Regions from separate parts of the Neobacillus sp. D3-1R genome, predicted to be linked through region 1. Evidence: riboswitches for the same ligand, from Rfam matches in the RefSeq annotation. Region 1 holds a riboswitch; each other region holds the start of a gene.
What was found. A riboswitch is a leader RNA that binds a small molecule or an ion and turns the genes downstream of it on or off. The one in region 1 is predicted to bind cyclic di-GMP.
Positions count from the first base shown of each region.

Region 2: linked by a shared signal. The riboswitch ahead of ACSBPO_RS19600 (DUF5317 domain-containing protein) and the one ahead of ACSBPO_RS20470 (S-layer homology domain-containing protein) in region 1 are both predicted to bind cyclic di-GMP.
Region 3: linked by a shared signal. The riboswitch ahead of ACSBPO_RS21040 (DUF5667 domain-containing protein) and the one ahead of ACSBPO_RS20470 (S-layer homology domain-containing protein) in region 1 are both predicted to bind cyclic di-GMP.

Region 1 covers NZ_CP197471.1:4,016,498-4,026,942, forward strand. The annotation lists gene ACSBPO_RS20450 (outer membrane protein assembly factor BamB family protein) at 1-842, opposite strand, end outside; gene ACSBPO_RS20455 (stalk domain-containing protein) at 978-2,606, shown strand; gene ACSBPO_RS20460 (C40 family peptidase) at 2,722-3,390, opposite strand; gene ACSBPO_RS20465 (S-layer homology domain-containing protein) at 3,703-4,728, shown strand; gene ACSBPO_RS20470 (S-layer homology domain-containing protein) at 5,082-6,176, opposite strand; cyclic di-GMP riboswitch class I at 6,321-6,404, opposite strand; gene ACSBPO_RS20475 (hypothetical protein) at 6,859-8,367, opposite strand; gene ACSBPO_RS20480 (hypothetical protein) at 8,406-9,293, opposite strand; gene ACSBPO_RS20485 (hypothetical protein) at 9,761-10,445, shown strand, end outside.
Region 2 covers NZ_CP197471.1:3,816,913-3,827,357, forward strand. The annotation lists gene ACSBPO_RS19575 (heavy metal translocating P-type ATPase) at 1-1,951, opposite strand, end outside; gene ACSBPO_RS19580 (ArsR/SmtB family transcription factor) at 1,944-2,315, opposite strand; gene ACSBPO_RS19585 (ATP-binding protein) at 2,489-4,063, shown strand; gene ACSBPO_RS19590 (EAL domain-containing protein) at 4,184-5,830, opposite strand; gene ACSBPO_RS19595 (ABC transporter permease) at 6,201-7,184, shown strand; cyclic di-GMP riboswitch class I at 7,430-7,521, shown strand; gene ACSBPO_RS19600 (DUF5317 domain-containing protein) at 7,848-8,378, shown strand; gene ACSBPO_RS19605 (bifunctional diguanylate cyclase/phosphohydrolase) at 8,388-10,211, shown strand; gene ACSBPO_RS19610 (PDZ domain-containing protein) at 10,291-10,445, opposite strand, start outside.
Region 3 covers NZ_CP197471.1:4,190,669-4,201,113, forward strand. The annotation lists gene ACSBPO_RS21025 (nucleotide sugar dehydrogenase) at 1-1,021, opposite strand, end outside; gene ACSBPO_RS21030 (5'-nucleotidase C-terminal domain-containing protein) at 1,647-3,809, opposite strand; gene ACSBPO_RS21035 (DL-endopeptidase inhibitor IseA family protein) at 4,069-5,898, opposite strand; gene ACSBPO_RS21040 (DUF5667 domain-containing protein) at 6,065-7,729, opposite strand; cyclic di-GMP riboswitch class I at 7,818-7,906, opposite strand; gene ltrA (group II intron reverse transcriptase/maturase) at 8,264-9,697, opposite strand; gene ACSBPO_RS21050 (nuclease-related domain-containing protein) at 10,352-10,445, opposite strand, start outside.

The DNA of each region.
Region 1 (10,445 bases):
AAACCATCATATGGTTGAGACCATAATAAACGAAATTCTGGATCATAGGCTCTTAAAACGTCTTGGTTCGAATCAGTGAAAAAGGTTAAATAAATATACCCTTTTGGTGAAAAAACAGCTTGGCCATCAATATTGTCATCCTTCAAAAGCAGGGTTTTGTTTCCTTTTGCATCAAAAGAAAATAATCCTTCATTATTATCCGTTACATAAATTTTTCCTTTATAAAGTAAAGGGGGCCGATTCGCGACACCCAACCCTTTTGTCCAAAGAATTTTCCCTGTTTTCACTGATACAGCAACCATTCTAGAGTATAGTTTACCTGGTGTTGTTCCACCTTCATTGAGTCGATCATAGAAACGGTCCGTCACAAAATAGATAGCATCCCCATCGCGAATATATGTATAGGCGTCATTTACAACCGCTCCATTTAGACCTGAACGATAAATCGTTTTCCCTTGTGTATTTAATACAATAAGGGTAGAAGGTCCATTAATAGCCGTATTTTGATTATTTTCATATAGAAAAATAAGATTCCTTTCGACACCTAATAGACTTACACCTACATGAAAGTCCTTTTTCCATAAAGTCTTTCCAGCCTTCTTTGCAATAAGCTGATAGTACTGAGCATACCCAGTTCCTTTTGATTGAAAATAGACTTGAACGCCATTGTCAGTCTTATCATATTTCTGGTTCTCAGGGATAAAATATTCCTTTAATAACGGATGATTCTTGGGATTTGTAATCGATACTTTTTTAATTCCAGCAGCTGATGCCATTTGGGTTGTACCAATTAGGGTAAATAGCAGTATCATGATAGCCACTCTTTTAAGAAAATGATTCATTGTATTCCCGCCTTTATTCTTAGTATATTGATAATTTTTTCCAAAATTTATAATATAAATATACAATACTATCAAGAAATTATACAGCAAGTGAGATTTTATCGATTAGAAGATACGTTTAAGGAGGAAGTAGATTTGAAGTTTAGAAAGATACAATTTAGTTTTATTTTAATGGTAAGTTTATTTTTCATATGTTCCAGTATACCTACATTTGCCGAAGAGGATGTCCTATTAGGTTACGATGAAGGAAAGCAATCAAAAGCCTTTTTTAATGCGGATGGTTCCATTACGGTAAAGGGAATCACCAAGGATTCATCGATACAAATGGCCGTCATTAATGTTGAAAATCTGGATAATTCTGATGACAGTCAGAACTATGAAACAACCATTGGGTCAGATGGCCATTTTACCATCACGACAGCACCTTTACAGGGATTTACATACAGAATTTTGTATGTTGGTGGTGAAAATTATTTTTACGATGAGTATATGTTAGTTAGTAAGAAAATGGTGACAGCAGAACTTCTAGAAGAAAAAAAAACAAAAGTAGCCATTAAAAAGAAATGGAAGGAAATAAATCCTAAGCATAAAGGACAAATGTTTATGGAAGAGCCCTTGTTAAAAGCACCATATAAAGCTGGCAAGCTCAAAGCCTCTTTTTTAAATGATGCTTTAAACATGACAAACTTTGTAAGATATATAGCCAATATGAATTCGAATATAAAATTAAATAATAGTTTAGTAAATTCTGCCCAGCATAAGGCTGCATTACTAGAAGTGAGTTATGATTCTAATAGCCCACATAATCCACCTAAACCGAAAGATATGTCTGAAGAATTCTACGAAACTGCTAATCCCGGTTGGGAAAACCTACATTTTGGTCAGTTCTCCTTAGCAAATGCCGTAACAGGCTTTATGGATGATCCCGGTGAGCACAATTTGCAAAGAGCTGGGCATCGAACATCTATTTTATCACCTAATCTCACGAGTGTAGGATTCGGGTATTCTGGTTATTTTTCTTTAATGCATATGAGCTCCTCAGATCCTATAGAATTAGGATACCATTACGACTATATCGCTTGGCCAAGTAAAGGGAACTTTCCCATTTCTTTTGCAGAAGGGGCTAGTGTTTGGTCGTTAGCTTTAAATGAGAATAGATATGAAGAAATTGATAAGAAGAAAGTCAAACTAACCATTACAAATCAAAGAACGAAGAATAAGTGGGTTCTAACAAACCCTGTTGGTTATGTAAACAATGGCTATTTCTACGCTAATCCCTATTTACTAACTTTTAAACCAAATAACCTTGATTATCAAGAAGGAGATACTTTAACCGTTTTAGTAGAAGGAATTAGAAAAAGTGACGGTTCCCCATCATCTCTTACCTACGATGTTCATTTATTCGATTTGGATGAGATTACTGTGGTCATAGATAATCAAGAACAAAAATATATTCAACCTCCTGTTATTAGTGAAGGACGCACAATGGTTCCAATGCGCAGTATTTTTGAAGAACTTGGTGCAAAGGTCACATGGGAGAGTAAAACCAAATCCGTATATGCAAAAAAAGGGAACACTACTGTTACCTTAAAAATTGGTAGTAAAGTGGCATACGTTAATAAGAAACCCGTGAAATTAGATGCTGCACCTATTATTCTAAATAAGAAAACAACCATGGTTCCAGTTCGATTTATAAGTGATGCCTTAAATACCAAGTTCTCTTATGACCCAAAATATAAAGTAATCGAGATCTCAACAAAATAATGAGTAAAAAACAGCTTAATCATTAGTTTAAGCTGTTTTTTAAAGGCTTTATTATATCATTCTATTTTAAAAAGCCTAAGTTCAAGTCGATTGAACTTAGGCTTCTACTAGTATATTAAACTCTTTTTGCCCCAATAAAACGTTTTTTCCAATAAGAGTTATCAATACTTGTAATTGATACACCCTTTGATGTTGCGGAATGAATCATCTTGCCATTTCCTAAATAAATAGAAACATGTGTGGCTTTTGCACCTTTATACTCTGAATAGAAAAGTAAATCTCCAGGTTTTAAAGAGGAAACCTTGGTTCCTTCGTTTTGCATATCTGCAGCTGTTCGAGGTAAAGTGATTCCTGCCTTTTTAAAGGAATATCCTACAAAACCTGAACAATCAAAACCTTTCGTGCTTGTCCCACCAAATTTATACTTAACACCTAGAGTACTTTTAGCAGCAGAGATAACTTTCTTATGTACAGAATCTGTTTTTTTAGCACTCGTTTTAGCAGATAGGAATTGGGCACTTACATAGCCCTTATATTCACCAACTTTGACATGTGCCCAACCATTTGCCTCGGAATATACATAAACCTTTTTTCCCATTGGTATTTCCGTTACAATGGCACTAGTTTCAGATGCACTTTCTCTCACATTTAAGGTACCTGATTTTATATCAACATATTGTATTGTATTAGTATTAGTAGAATTAGTAGCTGCTTCACTCATTAATGGTGCAGCAAGAGCTATCGTAAATGAAAAAGATAGTACAGCTATTAGTTTTTTCAACATGATATCTTTCCCCCTGTTGTTACTCTCTAAACCTACTATAACGGATGAATATTACAAAAAAGGTCAATCTACATTACAGTTTTATTACAATTTTCTAAAAATATCGCCTTTTTTCGAGCAAATATGTTACAAACGCTGTCGAACCCTTGATATTAGTGGCCTTTTTATTTTTGTAATAGCAGCTTAAATCTATGACAAAAATGTGAAATTTATAGAGTTCATCTTTCTTTATTGAAATAAAAGTAGAGAGTGGTATAGTAAAAAATGGAAATACGAGTAAAATGAACTATACATTTTAAAAGGAGTAAGGATATGAAATTCAAAACGAGTTTATTCATTACAGGTGCTCTGGCATTAAGTCTCTTTAGCTTTGCAAGTAATGGGCACGCTGAAGATATTCAATTTAACGATGTAAAAAAAGAGAGTCCAATTTATGAAACCATAAGTTGGGCGGTTGAAAAGAATTTGGTAAAAGGATACCCAGATGGTACATTTAAACCGAATAATGTTCTGACAGAATCTCAATTTGCAGCCATTATGAGTAGATATTTTAACCCAACTATCGAGGAAGGATTAGATCCAACTCAATGGTCCAATGCTCATTATGACTATTTAAAAAAGAGCGGTGTGTTATTGCCCGGTCATACTGATATTTCTCATAAAAATAAAGTGTTTACTAGATTAGAACTCGCGAAGGCATTTTTTAAATCGAGAGGGTTAACCGGTTCTGATAAAGATGTAATCGATTGGATGTATGAAAATCATATTACAGCCGGTAAAGGTGTAAGTGAGGATAAATATATAGATTTTGGTGGCCAAGATGGATTAAAACGTGCCCATGTTAGTGCCTTTTTTGCCAAGATGGACCGTCTGAAGTTTAACATTATGGCTAGTGAAATAGGGAAAGATGAATTAAGAGGGGATGCTCTATTTAATGCGTTATTACCTTTATTTCAGGAGAAAGAATTTACACTAGAAAAATCATCGAATGGGGTTATCACTGCACGATCAAAAGCTATGGTGGAAGGAATGCCTTTTTCTCCACGTATAACCATTGAAAATACTGGTGATCAGTTATTTATAGGCAACTTAACTCCAACTTATCAACCATCTATCGAACTAGTTAGCCAAACACTGATTCAATTTGGGATAAAAGAAGATGTATCAACATTAATGAATGAAATATATAATTTCTCAACAAAGAAGGATCCTACTAAAAAATCCTTAACATATGGTTCTTACACGATTAACATGGAAATTATAACAACATTTAATGGATACACACAAAAAAATATGGATAACTTTGTTGCTTATATACAGAAAAAAGGCGGCTATTAAGATAGTGACAGCTTTATTAAATAGTCCAGTTATTGAAGAGAAGTCTGAATTTACAGGCATAAACTAAATAAATAAAGGCTCTTTTCTGAAACTTTGTTGCTTTTTCTAACTAATAAATAGGCATTTCACTATATAGGGTGTTGAAACTCATAGAAAATGAAGAAAAGAGCTAATCTCTTTTTAAGAGAGCCTGTAAAAATCCGGCTTTAGGGATTTTTACGAAAACCACAAACTATACGAAAACAGCCTAAATAAAAAACAAAAAGCTCAGAGATTATACGCTCTGAGCTTTTTGTTTTAAATGATGCTTATTCCATTACCCGTCCTATGTTTTTACCTGACTCTTTTCTTATTTATTTTTTCTTAACAAGAAACATATATGAAGTCATATAACCTTCTTGATCTTCTCTAAAATCATAGCCTTGAACGTACAATTTGCATTCCTCAGTGTATTTACCTTCGTAAGTTGCTAATTTACTATAAAAAACGATTGGATCCGGTGTCGTTACGTCTACCTTTAATGGAGAACCAACATAAGCCTTGTAAAAAGTAGAATACTTAGTAAACTCTGCATCCAACTGTTCTGCTGTTGGCTTGTTTTTCAGATTCCTATTATCAATATTGATAAGTAGACTATGAAATTGATTATTTTTAAAGCTTAAAACAAATTGTTCATTTTCAGAATAACCCGAAACGTTGGCTGAGTAGGTAAGCTGATAATCAGTAAATTCGAATGGGAGCTCTGTTTCATTTACTAATGTATAATCTTTCATTAGCTGCTTTACCTCATCGACACCCATATCAAATTGTAACTGTGGAAGAATCAGTTTTAAAACGGAATACTCAGCTCTAAAGTTAGGGTTAAGAGCTCTTGAAAAAAATACCGAGAAATGGGCTCTTTTCACTGGATCGTTTGGTTTAAAGGTCTGGTCATCATAAATATCCGTTATTCCATTTGCAGCTAAGGCACTGACATAAGGTAATAAGTCTGTTGATACATCTTTAATTTCTTGCGTGTATGTACCTTTTAACTGATAAGCATTGACCAAAATTTTAGCCATTTCCCCACGAGTTAAATTATCATTAGGTCTGAAAAATTCACCTTTTTCGATAAAACCAGCTTCGACAACGGCTGCAATTTCCTTATAAGCATGATAAGTGGTTTTGACATCCTCAAAATTTGGATTTTCAACGGATGATGTATCTAATTGAAAAGCTCTCTTGAGCATAATCGCAGCTTGTGCTCGTGTAATGGTATTGTTAGGTTTGAATGATCCATCTGGATAGCCGTTAATGATTTGAAAATCTTTAAGATATTCAATTTCTGCAGAAGCCCAAAATTGTTCTTGAACATCGATAAAAGAAGTTTTGGCAAACGCAGATGGAGTTGGAAGTAAGAATGAGACGATGATTCCTAAAATGACAACAATCGAAAGTGACTTTTTCATAATTTCTCCTTTTTGATAATGGGATTTTTTTCAGGTTACTTGAGATTACCTCTTCCCTCCTTTGGGTGTTTAAAAATAAAAAACTCCTCTTTTCAACATAACGTGAAAAAAGGAGTTAGATAGGCCATGCTAACTTGCTTTCAGTTCGGTAATCCAGCCATCATAGCATTTAGCCTTAGATCTGTGACTTTGCGTCCCCAACTTTCATTGGGTTTGCCGTTATCGTTGTAAATAAAAGAAGATTAAGTTTATTTCATTATATAGTTGTCTAACAAAATATGACAATGGTTTTTTATTATCTAAAATAAAACTTTCAAACTGTTTTATGGGGATAGTTTTTATATTTCAAATATATCATTTATATTACAAAACTCTTTTATCCTCAAATATTGGAGTGGTGCGACGTATTCATATAGTAGGTCTGGTAAGCCTACTTTATTCCTTACTTTCATTTATATAAGGAAGGTCCTTTTATGAGTCCTATAGGAATGATCGTACGAAAAGGACTAGCAGGGATTTTGAAGTATTATTTTGTATCGTTTTATTTTCTTATTAATATAGGGTTGGTAAGCCCAAAATTTATTTCCTTCCTTTCTTTTAAGGAAGGACTTTTTTTGTTATTTTTGAAAAAGAAAAACCGAGGACGTTATTCCTCGGTTTCTTCTCTTTACACAAGGTTGAATTATTCTTGTGTAGTAATAGTATCAACAGCTTTTTCTTCAGTTGTTGGTTCTGCTGTAACTTCTTCTGTTACTTCAGCCTTAGCTAATACTGCAGAGTTTGCAGCTGCATGAGTTGTTGCTTGTACGTTAGCTTTTACACTAGCCTGAGCTTTTACTTTGTTAGCTGTAGAAGGATTTACCTCTTCAGTGCTTTCTTCGTCTAAAGCTACAACTTCTTCAGTTGCATCTTCAACAACTACATCTGATGCTTCAACAGTACCTTCTGTAGCTGTCTCTACTTCAGTTGTTGTTTCTACTTCAGTTGTTGCTGTTACTTCTTCTGTTGTTGCTGCTTCTTCTTCTGTTGGTGCTGGTACTCCATCTGATGTTGCAGTTTCTTCATCTGTAGATACTTCAACAGTATTGTCTGCTTGTGTTGTTACTTCAGCCGCTGCATCTGTAGCTTCTACTGCAGCTTCTTCTTCTGTTGGTGCCTCAACTTCTACTTCAGTAGTTCCTTCTGTTACTACTTCAGTCGCATCGTCTGCCTCTACTTCTGGTGTTACTTCAGTTACTGTATCAGTAGTTTGTTCAGTTACTGGTTCTACAGCTACGTCTGTCCCAACTTCTGTTTCAACTTCTGGTGTTACCTCAGGAGCCTCTTCCGTTACAACTTCACTTGCTAATACGGCAGAGTTTGCTGCAGCATGTGCTTTTGCATTTGCACTTGCATGTACACTAGCTTGAGATTTCGCCTTGTTAGCCGCAGATGGATTTATTTTCTCAGCATCGTCCTCTTTTTCTTCAGAAACAGCTGCTTCTTCATCATCTTTTGTTTTTACAACGGCATTTGTATCAAGGTTTACTTTCTTCTCTGAATCAGAATCAGATTCTGAATCTTCGTTGGTAGCTTGATTATCTTCTACTTCTACTGTTGCATCTGTTTCAACATTTGTTGCAGCTTCTACTTCATCAGCTGCTTCTACTTCTTCTGTTTGTGCCACTACATCACCAGCAACTTCCGCTGTTTCTTCGGTTTCGGTAGTTGCTTCTACATCTGCTGCTTGTTCAGTAGTCACTTCTGCTTCAACCGCAGCTTCTTCTGTTGCAGGTTGTTGAGTTGTCGCTTCTTCCTCTACAACTACTGGTTCTTCAGTTTCTACTTTATCCGTAACCACTTCTGCTTTTGTTCCATGAACAGCAGCATTAGGTGCAGCATGTTTTTTTGCTGTTTCACTGGCATGTAAATAAGCCTGTGACTTGCTTACTTTTTCTTCTTTAAGATCTACCGTTACTTCCACTTCATCTTTTGCTTGAACCGTTTCTTCAGTTTGGTTTTTTACGATTGGCTTCGCCTTAACATTTGCTTTTACGCTAATTTCAGTTTTCACATGATTGTTATGTTCAACATTAGCTTTATCAAGACCAGCAGCTTGCGTAAAATGTCCTCCAACTAATACTCCGATTGATAATGCTCCAGCAACAACAAGGGATTTAGCAACTTTATTTGTGTTTAAGTAATGTTTCATGATTTAATTCGCTCCTTTTAGGTTATGTTCCAGCGGCGTTAGCAGCGGTTTACATTTTTATAAAAAGGAGCTTCTTTTGGTGGCGGTGCAGGTGGTGCATTAACCCATTGATTATTCATGAACGCCTTTCGAGAAAGAAAAGGCTGAATAAGCTCTATTTCATAAAACTTATTCCATTCGAACCATTTATCAAAAAAGCTAACTGTGCTCAATCCATGACCTGCTCGATCATGCGACGTTCCCCCCGTACTGTTCGTACGTTGGGTAGGAGTTGGTGCTTGATCGGCCTCTGGTACCTCTCTTTTACTAGTTGGAACCTTTTTCTCATGATCCTCTTCTGATACAAGAGTCTTAGGTTTGCTTTCTTTTTGAGATGCCAAAAGGGATTTGCCTTGAGATTTTGTCTGTTGAACGACATCCTCTGTTTGAATATTAGTTCCAACTGTATCCGTGTTGTGTAAAGAATCTAAGGTAGAATTTCCAGCTTTCTTTTGGGAAGCTTTTTTATTCTTTATTACCCCTTTAACATGCTTCTTTACCACTTCAACTTGTTCAAGCCCAGGAGACTTAATGTCTTTTACAGTCTTTTTTATCACAGATTGAAGGTTCCCTTTCGCTTTCTCGGGTAAATTTTCGAGAGTTTCAGCCGCTTTGTGAGAGGAAGCTTTTATCGGCTGCTCCTTTATCTCAGCTTTAGGCTTTGAGGCAGGTTCAACTGGTGTATTTTTCATAGATTTTGCATTTTCAGCTTTTGTCTGAACTTTAGTTTGGACCTCTTCCATTTTTTCTGATACCTCAGTTAATACGGAAGTTTTTTGAGAATTCTCCTGTCCACTATGATCATTCTTTTCAGCAAAGGCATTGTTCGGTAATAATAGGGCTGCCCCAACCATTAGACCTGATAGAAGAAAATGCCTAAATTGCACGTTTTCACCTCCTTCCATTATTTAGAATCATCTGTGGACAGGATTCGTGATGTTCTCCATTTTTGTGACCGTGTTTGTACTTTTTCTGAAAGAAACCCTTCTTTTCGCCTAGAGTATTTTGATACATTTGGCCCTGACTTCGGTTTCACTCCAAACTGTCCAATAGAGGTCCTCTTTTTGAGAAATAATTAAATGGCAAGAAAAGAAATAGCTATCTAATTGCTAATTGTAATAGAAACTCAACATTACTTTTTAATAGAGCCAATGACTATATAAGGGATTGCTACACCTCCCTGAAAATTTCAACTTACTATTATCAATGAAGCATAAGAACCGTCCCCATGCTTCAACGAATGAAGCACAAGAACCGCACGCTTCAAAGATTTTAATGGAAAAGTATGTAAAAAATGGTATAATTTTATAGGCACGAAAGAAAGTGCTTACTATTTTTTATGAAGGAGTAATTTATGAAGATGTCAAAAAAGGGTTTTAGTAGATTTTTCTTTTTTTCTCTTGTCTTTCTCTTGTTTTTCTCTATCTCGGCTGAAGCGGCTGCAACAAAACTCCCTATTTTTTTTAAAGATCCAGTCAATTGTGACCGCTGTGGCTCCCAGCTAGCTTCAGCACCAAATGGAGTTGTTTATCAATATTTATATGATTCTTCTAAAATTAACGCTATTTCCTCTTCAGGCAAAAAATTATGGACTTATAAACTTCCAAAAACATCATATTTGTCCTATAAAACAGGGGGAACGATAGATTCAAAGGGAAATCTCTATTTTGGCTTTGAAAAAAACAGTCAATATTATTTAGCTAAGTTGAACTCAAAAGGTGGTTTAACGTGGGCATATAAATTAGACAATCCTTATGGTCCAGGAGCTCCTATTATTGATAAAGTAGGAAATGTTTATTTTGGATCAGGTAATCCTACTGATAGTGTAGGACCATTTGGTAAAAGTAATTTCTATGCTGTTTCACCTAAAGGGAAGAAGCTTTGGAGTGTTAACATCAATGGTGATAGCATTTTTGGTACAATCCAATTTGATAAAAATCAAAACCTTGTTTTCCCTAGTACAAATGATGAATTAGTTTGGAACTATACTATATCAAAGGCTGGAAAAGTACTATCCTCTAAAGAAACTTTTAGTTACT
Region 2 (10,445 bases), 200 kb from region 1:
CTAATGCCGTATCGGTTCCCGCACCGCCCATCGCTATTCCGACGGTGGCTGATGCGAGTGCAGGTGCATCATTGACGCCATCCCCGACCATTGCCACTTTGCCATATTCCTTGCCCATACGTTTGATAAACTTAAGCTTCTCTTCTGGCAGTAAATTGGCTTGAATATCGGTTACCCCTAACTCTCGTCCAATCGCTTGGGCTGTTTTCTCATTATCCCCTGTCAGCATCAGCGTGTTCCGAATGCCTAGATGGTGGATTTTTTGAATCGCACTTCGACTGCTTGCCCTTACTTCATCAGCCACGGCAATCATGCCAAGCAGCTTTTCTTCGTTGCCAAAGAGCATAACGGTTTTCCCTTGTTCCTGTAAGCGAGTCATTTCCGTTAAAACTTGGTCCCGAACCTCTACCTTGACTACATCCGTAAACAGTCCGACATTTCCTATATAAAAATAAGTTGAATCCACTTTCCCCTTTAACCCTTTACCAGTAATCGACTGAAAGTCTTCAACTGACAGCTCTTCATAAGTAGCGCCAATTTCCCGTGCCTTTTCGATAATGGCAGCAGCTAATGGGTGCTGGGATCTTGCTTCTAATGCAGCAATGGGTGCGAATGCTTCAGCGCGTGAGGCTTCGGAAGAGAATCCAGCCTCATCTCCATCCGCTAACTCTTTCGCAACTGGCCCATTTTCATCTAAAAAGAAGGAAACATCTGTTACAGTGGGAATTCCTTTTGTTAATGTTCCGGTTTTGTCAAAGGCGATGGCCTTGATGGCACCCATTTCTTCTAAATAGATACCGCCTTTAATGAGGACTCCGTTGCGAGCAGCTGTGCCTATGGCGGTCACGATGGCGACAGGTGTTGAAATAACAAGCGCACATGGACAGCCAACGACTAATACGGCTAAGCCTTGATAAATCCATGTGTTCCAGTTTGCTCCCCATAAAAGTGGCGGGACGATGGCAACTAGAGCCGCAACCACGATAATGACAGGTGTATAGTATTTGGCGAAGCGGTCAACGAAGGCTTGTGAAGGGGCACGTTCCCCTTGAGCCTCTTCGACAAGATGAATGATTTTCGCAATCGTCGTATCTTCAGCGCGCTTTGTTACCTTAACTTCAAGAAATCCTTCACCATTTAAGGTGCCTGCAAACACCTCATCATCGATACCCTTTTCAACCGGAACCGATTCACCTGTGATATAGGCTTGATTGATGGAGGATGCACCGCTAAGAACGACTCCATCCATGGCGATTTTCATACCAGGTTTGACAAGCATCGTATCGCCAATTTCGATTTCATCCACTGGAATCGTGACCTCTTGACCATTCCGACGAACAACAGCCTCTTTCGGGGCAATTTCCATTAACGATTGAATTGATTTTCGCGCTTTATCCATGGAATACTTTTCGAGCGCTTCGCTGATAGCAAAAAGAATGACGACAACCGCCCCTTCACTCCATTCCCCAATGATTGCCGCGCCGATAATCGCAATCTTCATTAACGTTTTCATGTCAAAGATGAAGCGAGTTAAATTTTGAAGGCCGGCTTTAAAAAGCCGAGCTCCGCCCACGATCATCGCAGCGGCAAACGCGAGAATCGAAGTCATATGCCCTTCCCCGTTCATCGCTACGGCTAGATAGCCTAAAACCATGAGGAAGAAAGAGATGATAAGTCCGGAATACTTTTTGAAAAATGGTTCCTGAACAACTTCCTCTTTTTCACGGACAATTTTAATATTTTCAAAGGCTCCTGCCTTTTCAATGGCTTCTATAGACGCTTTTCCATAAACGGTTAGCTTGGAAGCTCCAAAGTTCACATTTGCATCGACCACACCATCCAGGTGTTTGACGTTCTTTTCGAACGTAGCGGCGCAGCCTGCTCAGGAAAAGCCTTGAACACGGTACACCTGTTTTTCGGCGTGGAGGATTTGACCTTCCGCATTACTCATGACGGCTCTTCACCTCCTGATGATGGGCAAAGGCAATGTGTATTAATTGACGAACATGTTCATCGTCCAAAGAGTAATACACAAGCTTGCCTTCCTTATGAAATTTCGCAAGGCCCAAATTTTTTAAATGGCGTAAATGATGGGAAGCCGTAGCTGTAGTGGCTCCCACAATATTTGCAACATCACACACACAAAGCTCCTCTTCTAACGTAAGGGCATAGGCTATTTTCAATCGCGTATCATCAGATAAAGCTTTGAACAAGTTGGCAACATCAAGAATCTGATCTAATGGAAGCTCACTTTGAACACGATCTACCTTATCATCAACAGTACAAGTTACTTCACACACATCATGCTCTTTCATATCTTCACCTCTATATCATTTCACTACATTCAAATGTTCGTTTGAATATATGATATTCAAATACTCATTTGAATGTCAATGGAATTATCTCTATATTGGAAATATTGTTTTGAATAGAGTATAATTATTGAAAAAATTGTAAATTGTCATTTTTTGTTTAGGAGTGGAACAAATTGACGGAAAAATCGAGAATTCTACTGTTTATGAATGATTTAATGGAAAAAAGAGGTCCGCTTATTTTACACTTGTTAAGTGCCATTGTCGGTGTCCGAGTCCTTTTTGAAATGACGGATTTGAAGCATCAACTACTAGCCACCATTTTCTCTGTGACTTTTGTCCTATCATCGGTATTCAGAAAACAAGCCCCTCTCTTCTATCCTTTATTTGTTATTTCCCTCTTAACCTTTACCCTCATTACTATTTTCTCTAGCATTGACCTTTTCACCCTATTGTCATTAGCGTACAATTTTCTATTTATCAGTGCCTTTTTAATTCCAAACCCTTTCATCAATTTATTGGTTGGAACTGTTTTCATCAGTTTGCTTTTAACCTACCAAGATAGTAATTCAATCTATCTGATTAAAGGAAATATTGTCTCTGTGGCTGTTAATACGGTTGTTTATTCCCTTTTCGCTTTTTTAATCAAATATTTATTTAAAAAGAAAATCGATTTACAAGAGAGTGAACGCAGTAATCAGTTATTACTAAGCTTGCTTCCCGACCCGCTTGTTATTCACCAAAATGGTGAAATCGTTTTTGTTAATCAAGAAGGATTAAAGTTATTGCGGGCTAAGACCCAAAATGAGGTGGTTGGAAAAACAATTTTTAACTTTATACAATCTTCTCATCACGAAGTCGTAATGAGTAATATTGAGTCTATCCTGACTAATCCCGAACTGATTCCACAAGTAGATATTAAAATATCCACTTTAAATGATGAACTAATCGATATTGAAACGATGACATCGATGATTAACTATAATGGTAAGCCTGCCCTTTTATCGAGGATCAGAGATATTACATCACAAAAGAATCAAACCGAAGAGTTAATTCAAAAATCGGACAAGCTTTCACTCGTTGGACAGCTTGCAGCAGGGATTGCCCATGAAATTCGAAATCCGTTAACCTCCCTAAGAGGATTTATTCAGTTACTGCAGTACAAAACGGAGGAAAATAAAGAATACTGTGACATTATGTTGTCAGAACTGGATCGAATCAATTTAATTGTTGGCGAGTTTTTAATTTTGGCTAAACCTCAAATGATTAAATTTAGTAATAAGAATATCAATCACATAATTCGCCATGTTGTCACCTTAATTGGAACACAGGCGATTATCAATAACATTGATATGGATTATAAATTGACGAAAAACCTGCCAATGGTTTCTTGCGAGGAAAATCAGCTTAAGCAAGTGATTATTAATTTAATTAAAAATGCGATTGAAGCGATGCCAGATGGCGGTACGATACATGTACAAACAGGGCTGTACGATGAGGATATGATTTTTATTAAAGTAATCGATGAAGGATATGGAATACCCGAAGAAATGATTGCCAAGCTCGGGGAACCTTTCTACACGACAAAGGAACAAGGAACCGGCTTAGGCTTAATGGTTTGTTATAACATAATTGAAAATCATCAAGGACAAATGAAGGTATATAGTGAGGTCAATAAAGGAACCACCTTCGAGATCATACTGCCTATTTCCACAAATAGAGTGGAAAATGTAGAAAGGAAAATATCTTAGAAGAACAAAAAGCGCTTGAGCTGGAATACGAAAAATTTCGTCTAAAGTTATCCACAAGTTTAAAATTTTAAAATTCTTTTAGAACACAAAAAGGCCACCATCATGTATGGGGCCTTTTCTTTACATTTTGATTGGTTTTCCTAACAAGTAACCTTGTCCATATTTGCAGCCTAGTTTGGCAAGAAATTGTAGCTGCTCTTCTGATTCTATTCCTTCTGCGACCACTTCAATCTTATAATCATTTGCAATGGATAAAACCGCATTAATAATGGTTGTTTTTTGTGGGGTAATCGGGTTAATAAACGATAAATCTAGTTTCACTTCATCGGCCGGAAAATTACCTAAATACTGCAAGGAACTATAGCCAGAACCAAAATCATCGATAGACACCTTGATGCCTAACTTTTTTAATTGGTGAAGTTTGACAATAGTATTGCCTGGGTCCTTCATTGAGCAAGTCTCGGTGATTTCGATTTTTAACTGTGTAGGATTAACTTTGGCTTTTTGTACAGCCGCTTGGATATGGTCGACGATATTTTGATGAAAATGCAAACCTGAAATATTAACAGATAAATGGATACCTGGATGTGTTTCATCTAACTCTTTTAATTTTTGACAAGCAAGCATTAACACCGTTTTTTCAATTTCAATAATAATTCCAGATTGTTCAGCAAATGGGATAAATTGATTCGGGGGAATAACCCCTTTTTCTGGATCCAGCCACCTTACCAAAGCCTCATAGCCGATAACCTTTTTTGTCGCGATTTCGACAATCGGTTGAAAGACTAAATAAAATTCATTTTTTTGCAAAGCTTTTTTAATTTTATGCTCGAGATTTAATGGATAAAGTGGATTCATATTCTCGGTAAATAAACAATATTTAGACCGTGTTCCTTTTGCCGTAAACATTGCCTTCTCCGCAGAATGAATGAGCCTTTCCGCTGTATGACCATGGTCTGGCCATTGGGATATGCCTAGACTGCATTCTAGGACGGTTTCCATTCCATAAAAAAGCTGCGGAATATGATTCAGTGTATAAAGGAGACCTTCAATCTGACTGATGAATATGTCAAATGGAGGATTTTCTACAATGATACCAAACTCATTTCCATTGATTCTTGCAATAAATACATCATTTCCGTACGTTTTCGTTAACAGACTGCCGATATGTTTGAGAGCAAGATCACCTATGTGAAAGCCATAGCTATTTAATTCTTTTAAATTATCTAGACTAAGAATGACTACATATAAAGTAGAAATGCTATCTGATTTTTCCCGTAAATATTGACCTAAAGTAGAAAAGAAATTTCGACGGTTTGGCAAACCTGTCATATCATCATAAAAGGCTAATTGCTTGTGAATGCTCTCCACCCTTACCTTATGAGAAATATCGCTTCCTAGTAAAATGACACCCTTTAATTCTCCCTCGACAACGGAAGGAATTAAGGTAATCCGCATAAATACACTATGCCCTAAAACATGGTTAAGCGTTAACTCCTGCTGTATCGAAATTCCATTTCGAAGTTCCTTCCTTTGCAGAGCTTTTTTCAAATTCTCCTGTATTTCTAGCCATTCATGCCCATTAGATGGTGAATATCCTAATGCTAAAGTAAAAGCTTCATTTACTTGTACCATTTTTAAATCCTTGTTAAAAGAAGCTGCCGCAAATAAGTTGCTATAAAATAAAGAGTGGTAAAAACTCACTGCCTTTTCTGCGAGTTCACCCACAAGCAAACCATCTAGCTTTTCCTGCTTTTCCAGAGTCATTTATCTCACCTATTTGTTGGCCAATTTTTACAAAATTATATCATAATTAACTTTTTCAAAATACTTATTTATGAAAACAAAACAGTGGTTAATATTACCAATACAATAGGAGTTTGGTCTTATAATACTTTTCAAGAAAAATAATCGCGGATAGATGTGGATAACACTATAAAGCCAAAGGTTATCCACGATTTAGTTGTAGATAACTATTCACAATAGTTGATAAGTTTTTAAAAATTTCAATTTCATTTCATTTATCCTGTGGATAAGAGGAAAATTTATATTTTTTGAAAAGTCAGACTCCAGCAGGAATAAAGTCCTGAATAGAGAATAAATATTTAATCATTCATTGGGACTTAGGAGGATTTTAATGGCGCTTAGGAATTATATTGTGAGGCGAATTTTTCAAGCTATTCCACTATTGTTTATTATTTCCGTTCTTTCTTATTTATTAATGGCCTTAGCCCCCGGGGACGTGTTAGCGTTATTTGAAGACCCCGGTGCTACACATGCAGCAACTATGCTGCAACGGGAACGAGTTCTCGAGAGGCTAGGTTTAGATGTTCCTATCCATATGCAATATTTTAATTGGATCAAAGGGATATTGTTGGATGCTAATTTTGGCTATTCCTTTTTAGATGGCCAGCCTGTTTTCCATAAGATTGTCGAAAGAATTCCAGCTACCCTTTGGCTTACCGGTACGGCTTTAGTTATTTCCTTAATCATTGCCATTCCTATTGGCGTCTATTCGGCTGTAAAACGAAACTCATTTGTTGATTTACTATTTTCCTTTTACTCTTATCTTGGAATTTCTTCACCTGCGTTCTTCGTTGCTCTAATCGGGATTCTCTTTTTCAGCTTAAAATTAGGTTGGGTTCCTGTCAGCGGAATGCGTGAAGTGTATGACCATTTTAGTTTAGTCGATCGAATCAAGCATCTTATCCTGCCTGCCACAGTCCTTTCATTTGGCATGGTTGCAGGAAATACCCGCTTTATCCGTTCTAGTATGTTAGAAGTGATTAATCAAGATTATATCCGTACCGCACGTGCAAAAGGAGTTTCAGAGTTCAAGGTTATTTTTAAACATTCGCTTCGAAATGCTTTGCTACCGATTATCACCATTGTTGCGATGCAATTGCCAATCATTGTGGGCGGAGCCTTTATTATTGAGCAAATTTTTGGATGGCCAGGCCTAGGGCGTCTAGCCATAACCGCTGTATTCATGAGGGATTATCCTCTTATTATGGGAACGACTATGCTAGTGGCGGTAGCCGTGATCATATGTAACTTGTTCGCGGATATTATGTATGCCGTTATAGACCCGAGGATTCGGTTTCAGAAGCGGGAAATGTAATAAAGCGAAGACCATTCATACCAGAGGGAGCACCCTCTCATGAATGGTCTTTTTTAATGACAATATTTGTCGAAAAATTTAGGTAATTCACCTACAAAATTTTACAATATTTTTCATATACAAATATTACTATCATTTTATAGCGACTTTTGTCCTAGATAAAAAGAACTATTATGTAACTTATTAGGTCTTTTCGTAAAACCAGGTAGGGTTTTGAAGTTTTATAGATTACTTCATCTTATTAATTAAGTTAAGGGCAAACTATCTGAAAAGGTAGGACGCAAAGCTATAGGGGCTTAAGTATTATTCATTCATACAATGCCAGCCAGCTGCCAATAGGCGCCCGGAACTTATTATAAAAATAATAACGAAAGGGGGCCGCCGCTTATGTTAAAAACCTTACTCTTTAAATTAAAGAAATTATCAATCATGCACACTTGGAAACTAGATTTTTAATATTTGGACAAGCATCTATTATATTTAAAAATTTAATTTAAAGGGAGATTCATAAAAATGAAATATAAAGTAATAATGTTCTTATTATTTGCTACCATGTTCGTTTTGACTGCTGTTTCTGGATATAAATTAGATTAATCGTTAAGCGTATGAGATTTAGGGTTGGGCCGGGATACTCTCCCGGCTTTTCTTCAAAGGGGGGTATTTATGTTTATCGATAGTTTATTAGTTGGGTTGGTTGTTGGGAAGATCCGTGGGGGAAACTTTAAATCATTTTTAGATATGAGAGTAAAAAATGCTTATTTAATCATATTTGCCTTTTTAACGCAATTTCTCGTTATCTATTTTTATTCCAAAGCACTTCTCTTTGCTGTCACACTCAGTTATTTGATCTTATTTATATTTTCCATCTTTAATCGTCACCTTACAGGGTTAATTTATATTGCGATTGGAATGGCTTTGAATTTAATCGTGATGGTAGCTAATGGCGGAAGAATGCCAGTGGATCCGCATGCGGCAGGCTTGCTTGCACCTGAAGATTTACCTGCCCTTCTTGCCGGTGAATACGGAAAACATATTGCGATTTCAGACCACACGTTGTTTAACTTTTTAGGAGATATCTTTTACCTCCAAGCGCCCTATCCACATCCGATTATTATTAGTCTCGGAGATATTGTGATTAGTATCGGCGTGTTCCTTTTTATCCAAAAAACAATGGTTAAAAAACATATTAATTAGGGTGGTACGATGGACAAGAAAAGCGCAATACCATTAAATATATATTTTGTTTCTTGTATTCTAGGCTATTTATTCTTATTTTTTCATTTTTCATATGATATCAGTCTCCACCTTTGGGTGGTTATCACGACCTTTGCTTTTCTTGCTGCCTTTTTTGACACTAACCCAATCGTCCTCCCTTCTGGGGAAAACATGGCGTTAGTGATGCCGTTATTTTTCACAGTAAGTACCATTTACGGAGAATTCGCCATGCTGGCTGTCGCAGCCTTTATGTGTACCATCCTGTGTATTTCCATTCCGAAGAAGTCCAAATCCCATATCTTTAACTCGGTACAATACTCGATTGCAAGCTTATGCGGATTGAAGGTTTATTTAGCACTTGGCGGAGAAACTGGGGGTCTCGATTTAAGCACAAGCCTCCCTTTTTTAGGCTATAGCGTTGTTTATTTCTGTTTAAACGTTATTCTACTCGTCACCTATTTAGTGATAGCAGGCAGAGGGACAACGAAGGAATTATTGCAGGTGTTTGTGGAGAAAAAGAATGTTTTAACCTATTTTACGATTATGTCATTCGGATTACTGATGGTCACTGTCTACCAGCAGCAAGGTCTGACTGGTTTAATGCTCATGAGCTTGATCATGTGGGCATTAGGCGTTTCCTATCGCAATTATTATAAGATGTTTGATCATTTCAGAGATTTATCGACAAAGGATGAACTGACCGGTCTTTATAATCATCGCTATTTCCAAGAAAGCTTAAAGGAACAAGTTGAGACGAAAGAACTTGTTTCATTGCTACTATTAGATTTAGATTATTTTAAGACGTATAATGATTTATTTGGTCATCCAAAAGGAGATCAATTATTAAAAGAAATCGCCATGTTATTATCATTAGATTGCCCGAAAATCGGTACGATTTGCCGATATGGCGGCGAAGAATTTGCCATTATCCTTCCTAATATTGATTCAAACGAAGCCATTGAAATTGCGGAAAAGATTAGAACAAGAGTATCCAATCATCCATTTAGCGGAAAAGAACATATGCCTGGAAAAACAGTCACCGTTTCCATTGGGGTATCCACCTACCCGCATACAGCTGAACACAAAGATAGCTTGATCATGCACGCCGACCAAGCTCTTTATAAAATAAAATATACAAGTCGAAATAAGGTTCATCTTTACTCCTCTGTTATTGATGAATTAAAAACAAGCTTTACTTTTGAAAATAAAGAGGAAGATGTGTTACAAACGATCAAAACCTTCTTAACGATTATTAACTCAAAGGATCGGTATACTTACGCCCACACCGAACGAATTATGGAATATGCAGAAAAGTTAGCCAAGAATTTGGGGCTTCCTGAAGATGAAGTCAAGACGGTCCGTTATGCCGCTTTATTACATGATATCGGGAAAGTAGAAGTCCCAACAGATGTCTTGAATAAACAATCCAAACTGACGAATGAAGAATGGGAAACGATTAAAATGCATGTCATTTGGGGAGAAGAGATGGTGAAGCCCATCAAAGAACTGTCTCAATGTCTGCCGATTATCAGACACCACCACGAACGATATGATGGTAGAGGTTACCCTGATAACTTAAAAGGTGATAATATCCCATTACTTGCAAGAATTTTGACTGTTGTCGATAGCTTTGATGCGATGACGACCAATCGTCCATACCAAAAGGTGAAAAGCTTTAAAGATGCCTGTGAAGAGTTAGTCAAATGCAAAGGAACACAGTTTGACCCCGATATCGTTGATCCATTCATTAAAGTAATTTCGGAAACCCACCCAGAGCAATTTTATCAAGCGCCTTTAACGAAGGCGATGTAAAATACGAAAAGCGCAAGCGCCTTGGTAAGCGATGTTCTTAAAACAGAAAAAAACAGCCATTTGATTGGCTGTTTTTTTATTATACCGCTTCATTCCCTCGCTTTTTTTCATCGACAACGAATAACACACCGAGTTCATGATGCTCCCCTTCAAATAATGCCCGTTGGACAAAACGAATTTGCCCATTCGTATCAATTACTTCTAGTTTACAATGAGCACGATTTCGCTGCAGAG
Region 3 (10,445 bases), 170 kb from region 1:
CAAGTTTTAGTTCCTTCATATGGTGAAGCACTTCCATTGACGGACTTTCACGCATATCATCAATATTGGCTTTGAATGCTAATCCAAATGCCGCTACTCGAGGATGTTGAATCCCTTTTGCATCAAGAATTCGTTTTGCCTTATTAGCAGTATATTCTGGCATGCTATCATTGGTTGTACGAGCTAGATGGATCATTTTCGCTAAATCCGGCTGTAATTCCACCATGAACCAAGGGTCAACGGCGATACAATGTCCACCTACACCTGGACCAGGAAGGTGAATATTTACACGTGGGTGGTAGTTCGCAAGCTTAATTGCTTCCCAAACGTTTACCCCGATTTTTTCCGAGATTTTCGCTAATTCATTGGCAAACGCAATGTTCACGTCTCTGTACGTGTTTTCAATTACTTTTACCATTTCAGCAGTCGTTGCATCCGTTACGTGAATCGTACCTTCCACAAATGTACGGTACAGTTCAACCGTTAATCGGCTGGATTCCTCGTTAATTCCACCAACGATACGATCGTTTTGAACTAACTCCACGAATACTCTACCTGGAATAACGCGTTCTGGAGAGTGAGAAATGTATAGCTCTGTGCCAAGTTCTAGGCCAGTTTCTTTTAAAACTGGAATCATGATATCTTCAACCGTTCTTGGAGGCACCGTAGATTCTAAAATTACAAGATTACCTTTTTCGACAAAAGGAACAATTGATTTGGTTGCGCTGCGTACATATTCTAAATTAGCTGTTTTGTCTGCGTTGATTGGCGATGGAACCGCAATAATGAACACATCTGCTTTTTCCACCTTTGTAGAAACCGTTAGATTCCCGCTATCAATAGCTGTAATTAAACGTTCCTCTAGGCCATTTTCCTCTATATGAAGCTGTTTGTTGGCGATCATGTTAACAGCTTTTTCATTCACATCCATACCGTGCACTTTTAATCCGTGGTTTGCGAACATTACGGCTGTTGGAAGACCAATGTAACCAAGTCCGACCACACAAAGCTTTTTCGACATAAGTGTTTGTCTCCTTTTCTGTTGAAACCTCTAAATATGAATTCCCTTTGTTATTATAGCGAAAAAAAGCGAATGGTCATAGCTTTTTCCTCTGAATGTAAAAATGTTGTAATACGTCTAACTTCTAATACACACTTTTTCATAGTATGTATCATTTATTTAAAATGATTGTAGAATAAACTAAATTTTTATGCAAATTTTGGCGAATGGTGGCGGGTAGGGATTTGTGTTTTTATAGATTGAGTCGACCTGTATGCGAATCGATGTTTTGTTCCCTTTTTGGACTCTTTTGATAACACTTTTGATAAAAAAAGTGATCTTATTAAAGAATTCATTTTTTCCACTAGTTTTCTGGGTATATTTGAGAAGAATTTCCCCTTAAAAATGGTTAAGCCGAAGTTTATCCGAGTTTTGTTGCTGTGTTTCCGACTTTGTCACCAAGTTATCCGAGTTTTTGGGACAAATATCCGTCTAAATTCGATTTGTTTCCGACTTTGTCACATTTTTCAAATAGACTCCCCTATCATCTTTTTAAAAAAGGATACACCCACTAACTATCTATCACCCTACAAAAATAAAAAACTAGATGGCACCATAAGGTACCATCCAGTTCATCAAATCAAAATTATTTTAAAAGAAGTGATACAAGCTTCGCACTTTGAGCTCTTGAAGCGCCAGTTCCAGGATTGAATAAATCTTCGTAACCTTTAACATAGCCTAATTCAACAGCTGCAGATACTGCGTTTTGAACTTCAGCATCTAATTTAGTGATGTCATTGAAGTCAGCAGTTGCAGTAGCTTTGTAATCAACTTTGTTCTTTAAGTTGTAAGCTCTGATTACCATTGTAGCCATTTGAGCACGAGTAATTGCCTTGTTTGGTTCGAACGTTGTTTCAGAAGTTCCTTTTACAAGACCGTTTTGGAATGCAGCTGTGATTTCAGCTTTTGTTGCTTCATCAGCGTTTGCAATATCTGTAAATGCAACAGGTGCATCAGTAGCTTTTAATCCTAAACCACGAACAAGTAAAGAAGCGAATTGTGCACGAGTTAAGCTGCTTTGTGGTAAAAAAGTACCTTCAGTTGTACCTTTTACTACTTGTTTTACGCGTAGGTCGTAAACATAATCAGAAGCCCAGTGATCTGCTGGAAGATCTGTAAATGGAGTGAATACTTCAGAAATACGTCCTTCTGCTTTGTAATCAACTGGCTTGCCGTCAAATGATGCTACAAAATTTGTTGTTGCTTCAAGATCTTCTGGACCTTGTACAAACTTATTACCTGCAAATTCAGCGATTTGGTAACCCTTAACTCCATACATATAGTTATTAACAACTACTGTGTATTCTTTGCTTTCATCAATCTTTGTTCCATCTGGGAACATGATGTCCACTACTTTGTTTGTATCTCCATCCCAAGTGTACTTAAATCCACCAATATAGAAGTCTAATCCTTTACTTGTAATTTGGTTGTTAAGTACTGTTCTTAATTCCTCACCAGTTAAACTTACTTTAACTAATGTATTTGCAAATGGTTGAACAGCAAAAAGATCTCCTACTGTGATTGGTCCTTTATCAATGGAATAACGTACGCCTCCACCATTCATAAGAGCAAAATCCGCGTCCATTTCTGCTTTCATACCGTCAGCAATTAAGTTACCCACAGCTTGGTCTCCAACAAGACCACGAGAAGGATATGAGCCCTTCATGTCGCCAGTTGATTCACCTACTACTTTTTCTGCAATCGGCTTAACTAAATCAAGATATTTTTTCAAAAGAGCTGCCATTTCTGGATCAGCTGGAAGATCGCTTTGGAATACGGTTTTAACTTCAGCTTCTTTGTTAACAATATCCCCTGATACCGGATCAATTTCTAAATCTACATCTGCAAATGCTGTTCCGTAAGAATAAGCTTGGACAATTAGTTTATTGTCTACTAATTTATCTACACCTACATGGTTGTGTGCAGCAAAAATTACGTCTACTTCATCATCAATTTTTTCAGCGAATGCACTAGCGTCAAAATCTAAATCGTTACCATTTTGCGTTGTTGGATTATGCGCAATAACAACGATTGCTTTAATACCTTGGTCTTTTAATTCTTTTGCATACGTATTAATCGCTTCTGCTTCATCACGAACCTCTAAGTTTTCGTTTCCAGTTGCCACGATGATGTCTGGAGTTTCTTGGGTTGTTACACCAATAAATCCAATTTTAGCTCCGCCAACTTCTTTAATTGCATATGGTTCAAATAATAATTTGCCTGTTGATTTGTCATATACGTTTGCAGAAATCATTGGGAAATTCATTCCATCATAGCCTTTTAGGCCTTTACCACCTGGGTGATCTCCACCTTTAACCATACGCATTAATTCCGCAATACCTTCATCAAACTCGTGGTTTCCTGGTACCCCAATATCAAAGCCCATAGCTTCAAATGCTTCAACCGTTGGCTCATCTTGGAATGCAGCAGAAACAAGTCGGCTAGCCCCGATCATGTCACCAGCATTAATTAATAATGTATTTGGATTTGTTTTTTCAGCTTCTTTTAAATAAGCAGCTAAATATTCAACTCCACCAATTTTGGACTCTTTTACTCCGTCCTTATCTCTATCAAAAGATGAGGAACTATCAAGCTGTCCGTGGAAATCGTTTACTCCTAAAAGTTGTACCTTAATATTTTCTGTTTCTGCCTTTACTAATTCTGTGCTAAACGGTGCTGCAAATGCTCCCATCGCTAACGCTGATGTTAGAGCAACACTTACTAATTTTTTACCATACTTACGTAACATTCAATCTCCTCTTTCCTGTTAAAAGTTTGGATTTTATGTCGAACCATAGACTATTGTAACAGATTCATAGGGTAATAGTAACGAAGTTTTTAGAATTTATGTAAAATTTTTGTAAGTGTGACTTTTCTACTAGATTCATCAATATTTACAGAATAGTAAACCATTGTTTACCTTTCTAAAGTTTGTTGTTAGATTGATAGAATTTCGCAACAAATTTAACACACAAAAAAAGAGCCAGCACAAGTCTGGCCCTTCCACCTTAATAAAGTTCTACTCTTCCAATTTCAGCAATTTTAAAATCCATGTACCCTACAGGCTGGATGAGGAAATACAGATTGTTTTCTCCGTTTTCAAGAGTTCCTTTGTATGAACTCTCAAGTTCAAATTTTACTTTCACGATATATTCGACTTGAGAGTTTTTTCTACCGATCTCTGTGAAATTGACATACTCTATTTTTTTGATTCCCTTTTTAAACTCTTCCACGTTAAAGTCGTTAGGATTTATAAAAAGTTGTTTGGTTGTTTCCGTATTTTTTAGTAAAAGGGTAACAAAATTAAAAGCAGGATTGATATTTCCTGGAATATCTAGGTTCCAATATGGCTCTTTACTGATTCTCCAGCCGATATTTTGCACATATTGATATTCCACTAAATAGTTCTGCTTTTCCGTTGTATCTCCTACCGGAATCGTGAGTAGGTATGTTAGAGTGTTATTTTCATTTTTAGTTAATTGAGCCGTTGCTTTATCCCATCTTAGTAAAGATCCGCCGTCTGCTTCCACTTGAGCTAATCGTCCATTGTATTCAATGATGCCGCGGGATTGAATAAACGATTCTGCTGCCGCTTGGGTTAAAGAATTTTTCAAAAAAGCTAATAGCTCGCTTTTTGTATCAATTGAACTTGATAGGTAACGATACGTTTTCCCTTGGTACGTAAAAGTTTGGTATTCACCTGGACGATACGTTCCACCTGCTTGAACGTAGCTGGATGCTTGCGCGAATTTTGTGGCGAGCTCTACGGCAAGGCTATCCGTTAAAGCATTATTTGTTTCTAGCGCCGGTTCCTTACTAATTCTCCAGCCGACCTCTTTCACGAATTGAAGCTCCACGATAAAGGTTTGTTTTTCAGTGGTATTCCCAACCGGTACGATTAATTGATAGATTTGTTTGCTGTCCTCAGATTTCACTAATTTCGCCGTTGCTTTATCCCACTGTAATAAGGAGCCGCCATCCGCTTCGATTTGAGCTAATCTTCCATTGTATTCAATGATACCGCGGGATTTAATGAACTGCTCTGCGGCTGTATGGGTTAATGAATGTTTCAAGTAATTTAATAATTCGTTCCTTGTATCGATCGAACTTGATAGATAGCGATACGTTTTTCCACCATACGTAAAGGTTTGATACTCACCTGGACGGTAGGACCCGCCAGCCTGAACATAACTGGAGGCCTGCGCAAATTTTTTCGCAAGGTCTAATACCCCTTCGGCTGTTAAGGAACTTTGTTCAAATGAAGGCTCATTGCTTAATCTCCAGCCAACTTTTTGAACATACTGGTACTCTGCCATATAGGTCTCTGTCACACCTGTGTCTCCAACCGGAACCGTCAGCTGATAGTATTCCGTATTTTTCGTGGATTTAATATATTTAGCCGTTGCTTTTTCCCACTGTAATAAAGACCCGCCGTCCGCTTCTACCTGAGCCATTTTCCCTTTGTATTCAATGATCCCATTGTCTTTTAAAAATTGTTCCGCTGCTTTTCTAGTAAGTGTTTTTGCTAAGTAGTTTACTAGCTCCTTCTTTGTATCAATAGAGCTAGCCAAATAACGATAGGTTTTCCCCTTGTAACTAAATGTTTTATATTCGCCAGCTTTGTAATCACCGCCGCGCTGTACATAGGCGGACGCCTTAGCAAAGTCGCTTGCCAGTTTGATAGCTTGTTGGGTCGTTAATTCATTTTTAACTTTTTCCGGGTGTGTATGTTTCGGCTGTTCTTTCGCCCAAACCATCCCATCATTCATTAAAAAAGGTGTATTCAACAACGCAACCGTTAATCCAGTAAGTAGAATTTTTTTACCTTTTCCCTTCATCCGTTGATTCCTCCAAATAGTGTTTTATGTCAAACCACTAATTTAGACGCCAGTAAATGGAAAAAGATGCGTTCTTTTTTGGAAAATAGTTCTTTTTTACTAAATTATTTTTCCGACAAATTTTTTATTAAAAAAGAGTGAGGTCCGAGGACCCCACTCCAATTCATTATTTTTTACCTTTTTTCTCTTCTGATTTACCGTGACCTTTGTTTTCTTCACTTTTGCCATTGCCTTTTGATTCTTCTTTAGCTGGTTCTTCGGATTTTTCAGCTTCTGATTCAGTAGGTTCGGTTACTTTCGTTTCTGTTTCAGCTTCAACCACTTCTACTTCCTCTGCTTCTTCCTCTGTCACTTGTTCTTCTTGTTTATTTTCTTTTTTCACTTCTTCTTTTTTCGCTTGGCCTTTAGATTGTTCCTTTTTGGTTGCAGCTGCAGCTTTCTTTTCTGTTGCTTTTGAAGTAGCTTCCGCTTTCTTAGATGTTGCCGCTGCTACCTGGATTACTTCTTTTTTCTTGCTTTCTTTTGCAGAAATTGTTGTTACTGTCTTTTCAGCAGAAGCTACAACAGTAGTTTCTGCACTTTCTTCTGTTGTTGAATCAGTTGCTTGGTCTGTTGTTGCTTCAGTTGTTTGCTCAGTTGTTCCTTCAGTTGCTGATTGTTCAGTTGTTCCTTCAGTTGCTGATTGTTCAGATGTTTCTGTCGTACCTTCTGTGTCATCGCCTTCTGTTGCTTCCTCAGTCTTAGGAGCACCCGCTTTTGCTAGGAATTTCTCATTCTGCTTGTTTAGGCCTTTAAGCTTTCTCTCTAGCTTTGCAATCGTCTTTTCGTCGCCACTCTCTTTTGCCGCTTCAATCGCTGCTTCAATTCCACCAATTTGTTGAGCCACTTTTTGCTGCTTCACTTGATGAACATTCACACCAAGCTCCTTCATTGCCCCGCCAAAACCAGACTCATCTAGTAAACTAGCAACCTCTTCAATCGACTTACCACTAATGGTAGCCAAAGAGATAACTTTCGCAATTTCCCCGTATCCAAACTCTTGCTCTCTTAGAGTTTTTACTACTTCTGTATCAAGACCTGCTACAGATTGGGCTACTAAATAAGCTTGGTCTGTTTTCGCAGCTACTTCTTCTTGTTGTTCAGGTTCAAGCTGATCCACTACTTCGTCCGTTACGTCAGTTGTTTCCTCTAACTCACCAGTTAGCTCGTCCTTCACTTCTTCTGATGATTCCGGATCTGTTATCACTTCTGATACCTTTTCTCCCGCTTGGTCAAGAAGGGCTAAATAATCAGTTACGGCCTTTTGAACGTATTCTGTTTTTTCCGCCTCTGTCATCGTTTGTGCTTCGGCTAAACGTTCTTGTGCAAATTGTAAAAGTAGGTCCGCTTCCTTCTCAGGGTCGAATGTTACAAGAAGCTTTAAGTCTTCCATTAAAAGGTCAAATGTGTATAAAAATGAATCTGGTGTAGTACCCGCATCCGTCGTTGGAGTCGTTTCTTCCGTTGTCGTTGTTGTATCTGAAGGTTGTCCTTCTGTAGAAGTTGCTCCGTCTGTTGCTTGGTCATCTGTAGAAGTTGTTGTATCCGTTGAGGTTGTTGCATCTGTGCTAGTCGTTGTATCTGTACTTGTGGATGGATCCGTGCTTGAAGTTACATCTGTACCTGAAGTCGTATCTGTGCTTGTAGTTGCGTCTGTGCTAGTTTGTCCTTCTGTTGCACTTGTTTCCGTAACTGTGCTAGTGTCTGTAGAAGTTCCCGTCTCTGCTGCAAAGGCTTGTGTTCCAACACTAAACGATAATGCCAAAACCGTTGTTACAATGATCTTTTTCATTTCTAGTCCCCCTGGTTTTTAAAATGGTTTTCCAAATTAAAATCCAACAAAAAAAGCTACTCCGAAGACTAGCATAAACCGGTCGATCTTCGGCAGCTGGCTGGCATGGTTATGTTCATAACCGAAGCCCCTTTAGTTTTGCGTCCCTGAATTTCTCCAGGTTTGCCCTTTCGGATTTTAAATTGTTACCTAAATTTTACTCCCCTTCGTATTCCTTGTATATAAAATTCGACAAAGTTTTCAGAAAACAGGCCTTTTTCCCCATTTCAAAATAAGATTTTTTTCAGAATACGGCACTAAATCCCTATTCTTGATATTGATTTTCGATTTATCGGACACGTCATTCTACTTTATCGGACACTTTTTAAAATTTATCGGACAGGTTGACAATGTTTAACGGACACCTCAAAGAGTTTATCGGACACACACTCAATAAAGTAGGGAAACCTTTCTCAAGGCTTCCCCCTTATCAAACCGTACGTGCCCTATTAAGGCATACGGCTTACCAATATGGCGTATTGTTTACAATCTTTGTCAAGAGGATGCATTCCAGGCATTTTGCATCTTTTGGAGTCGGTGAGGAGTATAGTACTTCTCACCTTTTGCTTTTGCTCTTTGAATTCTACTTTGTAATTTCCTTTTGGATTTTCTAGTCGAATCACTTAAATATTGTTCTTCCGTGTATCCATAAGCTTTGTTAAGGTAAAGCCAATATGAGGGAATTAATTTTATTTTGAGAAAGAATGCGTTGTTCCACAATGACTGCATCTTCATCCCCTTCCTTTGAGAGGGATGTTTATGGATGAATGCAACTCGAAGTCTCCTTCTTATATATCCGTCCAACGATTGTAAGGTTCTTCGAACCCATCTTGTGATGCAGTGACTTTTAATCCCTAATTCTTCATTTTCCTTAATAGCTTTTATAATCGAAATATAGTAGTTAACCTTCCCTCTAATGATTGGATTAACACGATTTACCCATTCTTCTTTATTTAAGGTTAATGTTTTACGTGTTTTCTCTTTTATTTTAAAGCGAAAGTCTTTTATGGATTCTTCTTTTGGTGTGACGTGATATACAGGCTTCTTATCTTTCTTTCCTTCTCTCCAATGGTGAAAAGTAAAACCTAGAAAATCGAAGTTATCCTTTTGAAAGTCAACGACTTTCGTCTTCTCCTTGGATATTTCTAATCCCAATTCTGTTAACTTACTTTTTGTTAGAGAGGCTGCTTTCTGTATATCTTCTTTCGACTTTGCAAAAAGAAGAAAATCATCTGCGTATCTTACAAATCTAATCCCATGTAAATCCCATTCCCAATCCATTTCATTAAGGTAAACATTCGCAAGAAGTGGTGAAATCACTCCGCCTTGTGGAGTACCATAGTCAGAATGTATTCTTTTCCCTTCCTCCATATATCCCGCTTTTAGCCATTGTTCAATCATTTTCAGGACCGTACGGTCCGATATGTATTTCTTCAAGACTGAAATGAGCTTTGTATGTGGAATATTGTCAAAGAATCCTTTAATGTCACAATCATAGATATGATTATATCCTTGTTCTATATTCCAAAGGATTATCTGTAATGCTCTCTTTACACCTCGATTTGGACGGTACCCAACTGACCAATTGTGAAACAGTTGGTCTTCAAATTTAGGCTGAAGTACATTAACCACACTCTGTTGCACAACTCTGTCTTCAATAGTCGGTATTCCTAATGGACGTTTCTTACCATCCTTCTTTGGAATATATACTCTTCTGACTGGTAGAGGTTGATATTCTTTGTTTCGAAGCTTGTCTAGGAGAGAGAATATATTTTCCTCTAGTCTAGATTCATAACTTTTAATCGTTTCGCCATCTACTCCGCCCGCACCTTGATTAGCTTTTACTTGTAGAAAACTTTCTGTAAGTTTACGGTCAAATAATAGCTGTCCATAGACGCTATGTAGTTTAAATTTCCACTCTTGATTCATTGCTTATTCCACGTCCTTCCTTGATGTACATTCAAACGGTTTTACCGCAGTAACATGATTGTTGGCATTACATCACATCCATGACTTGGAGCCATAGGTCATTCCCCTTCCGTTCATTCAATGTTATGGTCATTGAACTACTTCCGTACTACGAGAATGTCTGACTTCTCTACCCGTTCTTCGTCACTTCGGAGTATCCTTATAGACTAGAACCCTGCCTGTTCGGTAAGGTAGAGATCTCACGGGGTCATCGCAAATTCCTTCAAAACATACCCTGCACCATCACGTTATAAGCCACATATCCCAGCTCTGACTTCTTAGGGAAATGTCTTTTTAGAGGGTTTCCTCACTTTTCGAAGAGTCACCAACTTATCCCGCCGCCGTGCTTCACACTTATTGTATTAGGGTCTGCCTTTTCGCCTACGGGTCTCTCGACTTTCCGCATCTCCTTCAGACAATACCTCACGATATTGCCCTAGATTAAGCTTCTCGAGCTAGGTCAGCCTCCTCGAGGATGGACTTTCACCATCTGAAATACAACTTCATTTCTCTCATTCAGTCGTTACACCGAAGTGTCGTCTCTGTCCAGAAACGAAGTGGAGGACCCTGACAATGTCAGGGTCCTATGCGACTGCCCGTCGCACAAAAAGGGGATCAACCATCCCCCCATTCATAATAAACCCGCGCCTTCCTTTCTCCAGAAAAAGGTAACTTTAAAGCCTTTAATATTCTTTGCGCAGTTTTTTCA